One region of the Bacillus sp. Pc3 genome, then DNA from elsewhere that is predicted to be linked to it. Evidence: a T-box and tRNA genes for the amino acid it is inferred to sense, from the RefSeq annotation. Region 1 holds a T-box; the other regions hold tRNA genes.
What was found. A T-box is a leader RNA that pairs with one kind of tRNA and senses whether it is charged. The one in region 1 lies ahead of serS (serine--tRNA ligase), so its partner is inferred to be a tRNA-Ser.
Positions count from the first base shown of each region.

Region 2: it encodes a tRNA-Ser, which carries the amino acid that the T-box ahead of serS (serine--tRNA ligase) is inferred to sense. The anticodon was not compared.
Region 3: it encodes a tRNA-Ser, which carries the amino acid that the T-box ahead of serS (serine--tRNA ligase) is inferred to sense. The anticodon was not compared.

Region 1 is NZ_CP010406.1:2,033,344-2,036,589, reverse strand. Features, by position in the region: gene pdxS (pyridoxal 5'-phosphate synthase lyase subunit PdxS) at 164-1,048, shown strand; gene pdxT (pyridoxal 5'-phosphate synthase glutaminase subunit PdxT) at 1,070-1,660, shown strand; T-box leader at 1,713-1,925, shown strand; gene serS (serine--tRNA ligase) at 1,980-3,246, shown strand, end outside.
Region 2 is NZ_CP010406.1:3,080,071-3,083,316, forward strand. Features, by position in the region: rRNA gene SB24_RS14710 (23S ribosomal RNA) at 1-443, shown strand, start outside; rRNA gene rrf (5S ribosomal RNA) at 494-609, shown strand; tRNA gene SB24_RS14720 (tRNA-Val) at 633-708, shown strand; tRNA gene SB24_RS14725 (tRNA-Thr) at 738-813, shown strand; tRNA gene SB24_RS14730 (tRNA-Lys) at 851-926, shown strand; tRNA gene SB24_RS14735 (tRNA-Leu) at 937-1,020, shown strand; tRNA gene SB24_RS14740 (tRNA-Gly) at 1,030-1,104, shown strand; tRNA gene SB24_RS14745 (tRNA-Leu) at 1,124-1,209, shown strand; tRNA gene SB24_RS14750 (tRNA-Arg) at 1,219-1,295, shown strand; tRNA gene SB24_RS14755 (tRNA-Pro) at 1,313-1,389, shown strand; tRNA gene SB24_RS14760 (tRNA-Ala) at 1,394-1,466, shown strand; tRNA gene SB24_RS14765 (tRNA-Met) at 1,486-1,562, shown strand; tRNA gene SB24_RS14770 (tRNA-Ile) at 1,565-1,641, shown strand; tRNA gene SB24_RS14775 (tRNA-Ser) at 1,649-1,741, shown strand; tRNA gene SB24_RS14780 (tRNA-Met) at 1,761-1,837, shown strand; tRNA gene SB24_RS14785 (tRNA-Asp) at 1,845-1,921, shown strand; tRNA gene SB24_RS14790 (tRNA-Phe) at 1,932-2,007, shown strand; tRNA gene SB24_RS14795 (tRNA-His) at 2,028-2,103, shown strand; tRNA gene SB24_RS14800 (tRNA-Gly) at 2,112-2,185, shown strand; tRNA gene SB24_RS14805 (tRNA-Ile) at 2,201-2,277, shown strand; tRNA gene SB24_RS14810 (tRNA-Asn) at 2,288-2,362, shown strand; tRNA gene SB24_RS14815 (tRNA-Ser) at 2,366-2,456, shown strand; tRNA gene SB24_RS14820 (tRNA-Glu) at 2,460-2,531, shown strand; gene SB24_RS14825 (TspO/MBR family protein) at 2,567-3,037, opposite strand; gene SB24_RS14830 (TraR/DksA C4-type zinc finger protein) at 3,194-3,246, opposite strand, start outside.
Region 3 is NZ_CP010406.1:1,206,380-1,209,625, forward strand. Features, by position in the region: tRNA gene SB24_RS05400 (tRNA-Leu) at 34-115, opposite strand; tRNA gene SB24_RS05405 (tRNA-Leu) at 361-449, opposite strand; tRNA gene SB24_RS05410 (tRNA-Cys) at 457-527, opposite strand; tRNA gene SB24_RS05415 (tRNA-Gly) at 534-608, opposite strand; tRNA gene SB24_RS05420 (tRNA-Gln) at 662-733, opposite strand; tRNA gene SB24_RS05425 (tRNA-His) at 743-818, opposite strand; tRNA gene SB24_RS05430 (tRNA-Trp) at 848-921, opposite strand; tRNA gene SB24_RS05435 (tRNA-Tyr) at 932-1,016, opposite strand; tRNA gene SB24_RS05440 (tRNA-Thr) at 1,028-1,100, opposite strand; tRNA gene SB24_RS05445 (tRNA-Phe) at 1,104-1,179, opposite strand; tRNA gene SB24_RS05450 (tRNA-Asp) at 1,190-1,266, opposite strand; tRNA gene SB24_RS05455 (tRNA-Met) at 1,274-1,350, opposite strand; tRNA gene SB24_RS05460 (tRNA-Val) at 1,358-1,433, opposite strand; tRNA gene SB24_RS05465 (tRNA-Glu) at 1,444-1,515, opposite strand; tRNA gene SB24_RS05470 (tRNA-Ser) at 1,552-1,642, opposite strand; tRNA gene SB24_RS05475 (tRNA-Asn) at 1,648-1,722, opposite strand; rRNA gene rrf (5S ribosomal RNA) at 1,732-1,847, opposite strand; rRNA gene SB24_RS05485 (23S ribosomal RNA) at 1,950-3,246, opposite strand, start outside.

The sequences.
Region 1 (3,246 bases):
CTTTTGCTTAATATACTGAAAAAACCAAATTATTAGTAAAAAAATGATATCTATCTTATTCATCTCGCTGTAAAATAAGAATACCCATATGAAATATTGTATTTCTGGGATACAATAAGAGATAGAAATTATCTAACTATACATTGACTAGGGGGACCAAATAATGGCTCAAACAGGTACTGATCGTGTAAAACGCGGCATGGCGGAAATGCAAAAAGGCGGCGTCATCATGGACGTTGTAAATGCTGAACAAGCGAAGATTGCGGAAGAGGCGGGAGCTGTTGCCGTAATGGCGTTAGAACGCGTTCCGGCTGATATTCGCGCTGCCGGCGGTGTTGCCCGCATGGCTGATCCGACAATCGTTGAAGAAGTAATGAATGCTGTATCCATTCCCGTAATGGCAAAAGCGCGTATCGGACATATCGTTGAAGCGCGTGTCCTTGAAGCAATGGGAGTAGATTACATCGATGAAAGTGAAGTTCTGACTCCGGCTGACGAAGAATTTCATTTAAATAAAAACGAATATACAGTCCCGTTCGTATGCGGCTGCCGTGATCTCGGTGAAGCAACGCGCCGTATCGCCGAAGGAGCTTCCATGCTTCGTACAAAAGGCGAACCGGGAACAGGAAACATTGTGGAAGCTGTCCGCCATATGAGAAAAGTAAACGCGCAAGTGCGCAAAGTTGTTGCGATGAGCGATGATGAGCTGATGACTGAAGCTAAAAACCTCGGCGCTCCTTATGAACTGCTTCTTCAAATCAAGCGTGACGGCAAACTGCCTGTAGTGAACTTTGCTGCCGGCGGAGTAGCGACGCCTGCTGATGCGGCATTGATGATGCAGCTTGGCGCTGACGGCGTATTTGTCGGTTCAGGTATTTTCAAATCAGACAACCCTGCTAAATTCGCCAAAGCAATTGTTGAAGCAACGACTCATTACACAGACTACAAACTGATCGCTGAGCTTTCTAAAGAATTAGGCACAGCGATGAAAGGAATCGAAATCTCAAATCTATTGCCGGAACAGCGTATGCAAGAACGCGGCTGGTAAAACCATAGGAGAGCTGGAAGCATGTTAACAATTGGTGTACTTGGACTTCAAGGAGCAGTAAGAGAACATATTCGTTCAATTGAAGCATGTGGTTCAAAAGGTGTCGTCATTAAGCGTCCTGAACAGCTGAATGACATCGACGGCTTAATCCTGCCGGGCGGGGAAAGCACGACGATGCGGCGTTTAATGGATACGTATCATTTTATGGAGCCGCTTCGCGAGTTTGCCGCCCAAGGCAAGCCGATGTTCGGCACATGCGCCGGTCTGATTATTTTAGCCAAAGAGATAGCGGGAACGGATAACGCTCATTTAGGGCTGTTAAACGTTGTCGTCGAGCGTAACTCCTTTGGCCGTCAGGTCGACAGCTTTGAAGCTGATCTGACGATTAAAGGCCTTGATGAGCCTTTTACGGGTGTATTTATTCGCGCGCCGCATATTTTAGAAGCCGGAGAAGATGTTGAAGTGCTTTGTGAGCATAACGGACGCATCGTGGCTGCAAAGCAGGGGAATTTCCTCGGCTGCTCGTTCCATCCTGAACTGACAGATGATCACCGGGTGACAGAGCTGTTTGTGAAGATGGCGGAAAAGCATAAGCAGGAAACAGCTGTATAAAACAGTTGAAAACCGCTGATACTTATAGTACATTATAAACACAAATAAAGATCGAAAAGCGTTGACAGGAAGCAGTAGGAAGCCTCTCTTTCAAAGAGAGCCGATGGGTGGTGCGAATCGGTGAAAGATGCTGTCCGAATCCGTCCTTGAGCGAAATGCTGAAAACAAGTAGGCATTTACGGGAAAACCGTTATGTGTTAAAGCGGGAAGCAAGTGTGAGCTTGTTTTCAATCAGGGTGGCAACGCGAGAGCTCTCGTCCCTTTTAGGGGATGAGGGCTCTTTTTTATTTTCGATAAAAACAGATAGGAGTTGTTAGGCATGATTGATACGAAGGTGCTGAGAGCCAATTTTCAAGAGGTAAAAGCGAAGCTCATTCCAAAAGGCGAAGACTTATCTGACTTTGACAAGTTTGAAGAGCTGGACGAAAAGAGAAGAGAGCTTATCGGTAAAGTAGAAGAACTGAAGGGAAAACGCAATGAAGTGTCTCAGCAGGTCGCCGTTTTGAAACGGGAGAAAAAAGACGCTGATCATATTATTAAAGAGATGCGCGAAGTGGGCGAAGAAATTAAGAAGCTTGATGAAGAGCTTCGTACTGTCGAAACGACGCTCGAAACCATCCTTCTGTCTATTCCGAACATCCCGCACGATTCAGTGCCCGTCGGGGAAACGGAAGATGATAACATTGAAATTCGCAAGTGGGGAGAGGCGCCGGCATTTTCATATGAGCCGAAACCGCATTGGGATATCGCAGACCATTTAAACATTCTTGATTTCGAACGCGCCTCAAAAGTAACAGGCAGCCGGTTTGTGTTTTATAAAGGATTAGGCGCCCGCCTCGAACGAGCGCTCTACAACTTTATGCTGGATCTTCACGTTGATGAATATGATTACACGGAAGTCATTCCTCCTTATATGGTAAACCGTACGAGCATGACAGGTACGGGACAGCTTCCTAAATTTGAAGAGGATGCTTTTAAAATCAGAGAAGAGGATTATTTCTTAATTCCGACGGCGGAAGTGCCGATTACAAATATGCACCGCGATGAAATCTTATCTGGTGAGAACCTGCCAATCAATTATGCCGCATTCAGCGCTTGCTTCCGTTCAGAAGCGGGATCTGCCGGTCGTGATACACGCGGTTTGATCCGCCAGCATCAGTTCAACAAGGTTGAGCTTGTGAAATTCGTGAAGCCGGAAGATTCTTATGAAGAGCTTGAAAAACTGACAAATCAAGCTGAGCGGGTGCTTCAGCTGCTTGAACTGCCGTATCGTGTCATGAGCATGTGTACCGGTGATCTCGGCTTTACAGCCGCGAAAAAGTACGATATTGAGGTATGGATTCCAAGCCAAGACACATACCGTGAAATTTCTTCTTGCAGTAACTTTGAGGCCTTCCAGGCGAGACGCGCAAACATTCGATTCAGACGCGAAGCGAAAGGCAAGCCGGAGCATGTGCATACATTAAACGGTTCAGGGCTGGCAGTCGGCAGAACAGTAGCTGCCATCTTAGAAAACTATCAGCAGGAAGACGGAAGTGTCATCATTCCGAAAGTGCTTCGTCCTTATATGGGAAATAAAGAAGTCA
Region 2 (3,246 bases), 1.0 Mb from region 1:
TTATCTCCCCCAAGAGTCCACATCGACGGGGAGGTTTGGCACCTCGATGTCGGCTCATCGCATCCTGGGGCTGTAGTCGGTCCCAAGGGTTGGGCTGTTCGCCCATTAAAGCGGTACGCGAGCTGGGTTCAGAACGTCGTGAGACAGTTCGGTCCCTATCCGTCGCGGGCGCAGGAAATTTGAGAGGAGCTGTCCTTAGTACGAGAGGACCGGGATGGACGCACCGCTGGTGTACCAGTTGTTCTGCCAAGGGCATCGCTGGGTAGCTATGTGCGGACGGGATAAGTGCTGAAAGCATCTAAGCATGAAGCCCCCCTCAAGATGAGATTTCCCATTCCGCAAGGAAGTAAGATCCCTGAAAGATGATCAGGTTGATAGGTCTGAGGTGGAAGTGTGGCGACACATGGAGCTGACAGATACTAATCGATCGAGGACTTAACCAATTTGAATGTATGCTTACTGTTATCTAGTTTTGAGAGAACACTCTCAATGGTTTGGTGGCGATAGCGAAGAGGTCACACCCGTTCCCATGCCGAACACGGAAGTTAAGCTCTTCAGCGCCGATGGTAGTCGGGGGTTTCCCCCTGTGAGAGTAGGACGCCGCCAAGCTATTACACGTAAGTGTAATATATGGAGGATTAGCTCAGCTGGGAGAGCATCTGCCTTACAAGCAGAGGGTCGGCGGTTCGAGCCCGTCATCCTCCACCATTCCTATCATACATAAGTTGGCGTATTAAGCCGGTGTAGCTCAATTGGTAGAGCAACTGACTTGTAATCAGTAGGTTGGGGGTTCAAGTCCTCTTGCCGGCACCACCTTTATATGTTATACTATATAAGTCTCTTGTAATAAGAGCCATTAGCTCAGTTGGTAGAGCATCTGACTTTTAATCAGAGGGTCGAAGGTTCGAGTCCTTCATGGCTCACCATGTTTTTCTTGCGGATGTGGCGGAATTGGCAGACGCGCTAGAATCAGGCTCTAGTGTCTTTACAGACGTGGGGGTTCAAGTCCCTTCATCCGCATTGCCAAACGCGGAAGTAGTTCAGTGGTAGAACATCACCTTGCCAAGGTGGGGGTCGCGGGTTCGAATCCCGTCTTCCGCTCCAACTATACTATATCATCCATGCCGGGGTGGTGGAATTGGCAGACACACAGGACTTAAAATCCTGCGGTAGGTGACTACCGTGCCGGTTCAAGTCCGGCCCTCGGCACTTATTGTTGCGCCCGTAGCTCAATTGGATAGAGCGTTTGACTACGGATCAAAAGGTTAGGGGTTCGACTCCTCTCGGGCGCGCCATACATACTTTTGAAAAACGGGAAGTAGCTCAGCTTGGTAGAGCACATGGTTTGGGACCATGGGGTCGCAGGTTCGAATCCTGTCTTCCCGACCATTTTGGGGCCTTAGCTCAGCTGGGAGAGCGCCTGCTTTGCACGCAGGAGGTCAGCGGTTCGATCCCGCTAGGCTCCACTTGATTTTAATTGTTTTTGGCGGTGTAGCTCAGCTGGCTAGAGCGTACGGTTCATACCCGTGAGGTCGGGGGTTCGATCCCCTCCGCCGCTACCATTGGACCTTTAGCTCAGTTGGTTAGAGCAGACGGCTCATAACCGTCCGGTCGTAGGTTCGAGTCCTACAAGGTCCACCACTTATACGGAGGAATACCCAAGTCTGGCTGAAGGGATCGGTCTTGAAAACCGACAGGGGTGTCAAAGCCCGCGGGGGTTCGAATCCCTCTTCCTCCGCCATATCTAATTTAATTATCATCGCGGGGTGGAGCAGTTCGGTAGCTCGTCGGGCTCATAACCCGAAGGTCGCAGGTTCAAATCCTGCCCCCGCAACCAAAAAAATGGTCCGGTAGTTCAGTTGGTTAGAATGCCTGCCTGTCACGCAGGAGGTCGCGGGTTCGAGTCCCGTCCGGACCGCCATTTATAAAAAGGCTCGGTAGCTCAGTTGGTAGAGCAACGGACTGAAAATCCGTGTGTCGGCGGTTCGATTCCGTCCCGAGCCACCATTTAATTTAATATTGTTTTGGCGGTTGTGGCGAAGTGGTTAACGCACCAGATTGTGGCTCTGGCACTCGTGGGTTCGATTCCCATCAATCGCCCCAAACAACATGCGGGTGTAGTTTAGTGGTAAAACCTCAGCCTTCCAAGCTGATGTCGTGGGTTCGATTCCCATCACCCGCTCCATTTTTATATTGTCATGGGCCTGTAGCTCAGCTGGTTAGAGCGCACGCCTGATAAGCGTGAGGTCGGTGGTTCGAGTCCACTCAGGCCCACCATGATGATTTTTCCACAGTAGCTCAGTGGTAGAGCTATCGGCTGTTAACCGATCGGTCGCAGGTTCGAATCCTGCCTGTGGAGCCATACGGAGAAGTACTCAAGTGGCTGAAGAGGCGCCCCTGCTAAGGGTGTAGGTCGTGTAAGCGGCGCGAGGGTTCAAATCCCTCCTTCTCCGCCATAAGGCCCGTTGGTCAAGCGGTTAAGACACCGCCCTTTCACGGCGGTAACACGGGTTCGAATCCCGTACGGGTCATTAAAAAAACCTTGCATACTATGCAAGGTTTTTTATTATGCGTTCATAGTGTAAATGGTAAAAGACAAGTATGTGGCAAAAGCGCTCCATAATAAATAAGGAACCAGAAGCCAGGCTGAAGCTTTACTGTATTTACCGGCAATGAGCAACAGAATGAGTGTTGTCACAGCCACAAGCAGGCAATCGATAGATGCAGCAAGCAAATTTTTCTGTGTGAATTGAAAATAGCTGAATCCTTGATTCACGATATAATTGATGAGAAGCATCACCCAAAAAGCTTTGGATTCTTTACATGAAAACTTTGCGTATATCAAGGCTGCTGAGAGCGAAATAAGCGCAAACAAAACCGCCCATATGATGCCGATCACTGATCCGCTCGGCGTCCAGTCAGGTTTTTGCAGCGCGTCATACCATTCCCGGTCGATGGGAAAGAGAACCCCCGCTAAAGAAAACAAGACATATGTAATGATAAATACAATAATCGCACCGATATACTTCTTTTTCATTTGTTCCCTCCGTCATTCAATGTCAATACGTTAGTTCCCTTTTTTGGAAAGATTAAACCTTTTAAAAGGTTTATGCATCATTAAGTGTATGAGTTTTCAGTGTGAAAATGCATCAAACCATTTATTTGTATTCAAAAACCCCGGCAGGCCGGGGTTTTAATCAGCATGAAGATCGCCAAAGGTCGTCATAATTCCTTCTTCGTCCAGTT
Region 3 (3,246 bases), 830 kb from region 1:
AAAAGGCTTCTACATATTGTAGAAGCCTTTGTATACCGGTGGCCGGGGTCGAACCGGCACTCCAGAAGGAACACGATTTTGAGTCGTGCGCGTCTGCCAATTCCGCCACACCGGCATGTAATGCGTCGTGTTCAACCGACGTATATAAATATAACATGTATTTCATAAAACGTCAACGGTTTTAGCAAAGTTTTTTAAATGGTAATGCAGTATATGCGATACAAGCAAGAAACTTATATTGATAGTCATTACGTTTTTATTATATAAAAAAAGTGATCTGCAATATGCAAATCACTCTCATATATGTTTTATAATGTGAAAACTGATGACCAATTTAACATAGTTCGTTCAAAGTTAAATTGGTGCCGAGGGCCGGACTTGAACCGGCACGGTAGTCACCTACCGCAGGATTTTAAGTCCTGTGTGTCTGCCAATTCCACCACCCCGGCAATAGAAAGGCGACACCCGGATTCGAACCGGGGATAAAGGTTTTGCAGACCTCTGCCTTACCACTTGGCTATGCCGCCGTAATTTGGAGCGGAAGACGGGATTCGAACCCGCGACCCCCACCTTGGCAAGGTGATGTTCTACCACTGAACTACTTCCGCAACATGTAAAAGAACTTAATACATCTTATGCTGTTGTTTTTAAAAAAATGCAACTGGGCTAGCTGGATTCGAACCAACGCATGACGGAGTCAAAGTCCGTTGCCTTACCGCTTGGCTATAGCCCAATGATAAAATGGGGCGATTGATGGGAATCGAACCCACGAGTGCCAGAGCCACAATCTGGTGCGTTAACCACTTCGCCACAACCGCCATAATCTGAAGATGAATAAATAAAATAGTGGCAGGGGCAGTAGGAATCGAACCCACACCGGAGGTTTTGGAGACCTCTGTTCTACCGTTAAACTATGCCCCTATTTATAAAATGGTGGAGGGGGGCAGATTCGAACTGCCGAACCCTGAGGGAGCGGATTTACAGTCCGCCGCGTTTAGCCACTTCGCTACCCCTCCATCATTTAGAGTGCCGGCCAGAGGACTTGAACCCCCAACCTACTGATTACAAGTCAGTTGCTCTACCAATTGAGCTAGACCGGCAAATGGTGGCTCGGGACGGAATCGAACCGCCGACACACGGATTTTCAGTCCGTTGCTCTACCAACTGAGCTACCGAGCCTTTTTATAAATGGCGGTCCGGACGGGACTCGAACCCGCGACCTCCTGCGTGACAGGCAGGCATTCTAACCAACTGAACTACCGGACCATTTTTTTGGTTGCGGGGGCAGGATTTGAACCTGCGACCTTCGGGTTATGAGCCCGACGAGCTACCGAACTGCTCCACCCCGCGATGATAATGGTGGAGGATGACGGGCTCGAACCGCCGACCCTCTGCTTGTAAGGCAGATGCTCTCCCAGCTGAGCTAATCCTCCATCATATAAGTGACCCGTACGGGATTCGAACCCGTGTTACCGCCGTGAAAGGGCGGTGTCTTAACCGCTTGACCAACGGGCCCTGGTATTTTTTCGTTTGTTATGTATTGATAATTAGTGGCGGAGAGCAAGGGATTCGAACCCTTGAGACGGGGTTACCGCCTACACGATTTCCAATCGTGCTCCTTCGGCCACTCGGACAGCTCTCCATAAATGGCTCCGCAGGTAGGATTCGAACCTACGACCGATCGGTTAACAGCCGATAGCTCTACCACTGAGCTACTGCGGAATGAAGTCTGCCTGGCGATGTCCTACTCTCACAGGGGGAAACCCCCGACTACCATCGGCGCTGAAGAGCTTAACTTCCGTGTTCGGCATGGGAACGGGTGTGACCTCTTCGCCATCATCACCAGACATTTTAGTGACATGTATTATTATACTATGTATTTCAGAAAAAGCAAGAGTTTTTTTAAAAAAATTCTCTCAAAACTAGATAACAGTAAGCATACATTCAAATTGGTTAAGTCCTCGATCGATTAGTATCTGTCAGCTCCATGTGTCGCCACACTTCCACCTCAGACCTATCAACCTGATCATCTTTCAGGGATCTTACTTCCTTGCGGAATGGGAAATCTCATCTTGAGGGGGGCTTCATGCTTAGATGCTTTCAGCACTTATCCCGTCCGCACATAGCTACCCAGCGATGCCCTTGGCAGAACAACTGGTACACCAGCGGTGCGTCCATCCCGGTCCTCTCGTACTAAGGACAGCTCCTCTCAAATTTCCTGCGCCCGCGACGGATAGGGACCGAACTGTCTCACGACGTTCTGAACCCAGCTCGCGTACCGCTTTAATGGGCGAACAGCCCAACCCTTGGGACCGACTACAGCCCCAGGATGCGATGAGCCGACATCGAGGTGCCAAACCTCCCCGTCGATGTGGACTCTTGGGGGAGATAAGCCTGTTATCCCCGGGGTAGCTTTTATCCGTTGAGCGATGGCCCTTCCATGCGGAACCACCGGATCACTAAGCCCGACTTTCGTCCCTGCTCGACTTGTAGGTCTCGCAGTCAAGCTCCCTTGTGCCTTTACACTCTGCGAATGATTTCCAACCATTCTGAGGGAACCTTTGGGCGCCTCCGTTACCTTTTAGGAGGCGACCGCCCCAGTCAAACTGCCCACCTGACACTGTCTCCCCGCCCGATAAGGGCGGCGGGTTAGAAGGTCAATACAGCCAGGGTAGTATCCCACCGATGCCTCCACCGAAGCTGGCGCTCCGGTTTCCAAGGCTCCTACCTATCCTGTACAAGCTGTACCAACATTCAATATCAGGCTGCAGTAAAGCTCCACGGGGTCTTTCCGTCCTGTCGCGGGTAACCTGCATCTTCACAGGTACTATAATTTCACCGAGTCTCTCGTTGAGACAGTGCCCAGATCGTTGCGCCTTTCGTGCGGGTCGGAACTTACCCGACAAGGAATTTCGCTACCTTAGGACCGTTATAGTTACGGCCGCCGTTTACTGGGGCTTCAATTCGCACCTTCGCTTACGCTAAGCGCTCCTCTTAACCTTCCAGCACCGGGCAGGCGTCAGCCCCTATACTTCGCCTTACGGCTTCGCAGAGACCTGTGTTTTTGCTAAACAGTCGCCTGGGCCTATTCACTGCGGCTCTCTCGGGCTTGCACCCTAACAGAGCACCCCTTCTCCCGAAGTTACGGGGTCATTTTGCCGAGTTCCTTAACGAGAGTTCTCTCGATCACCTTAGGATTCTCTCCTCGCCTACCTGTGTCGGTTTGCGGTACGGGCACCTCTCACC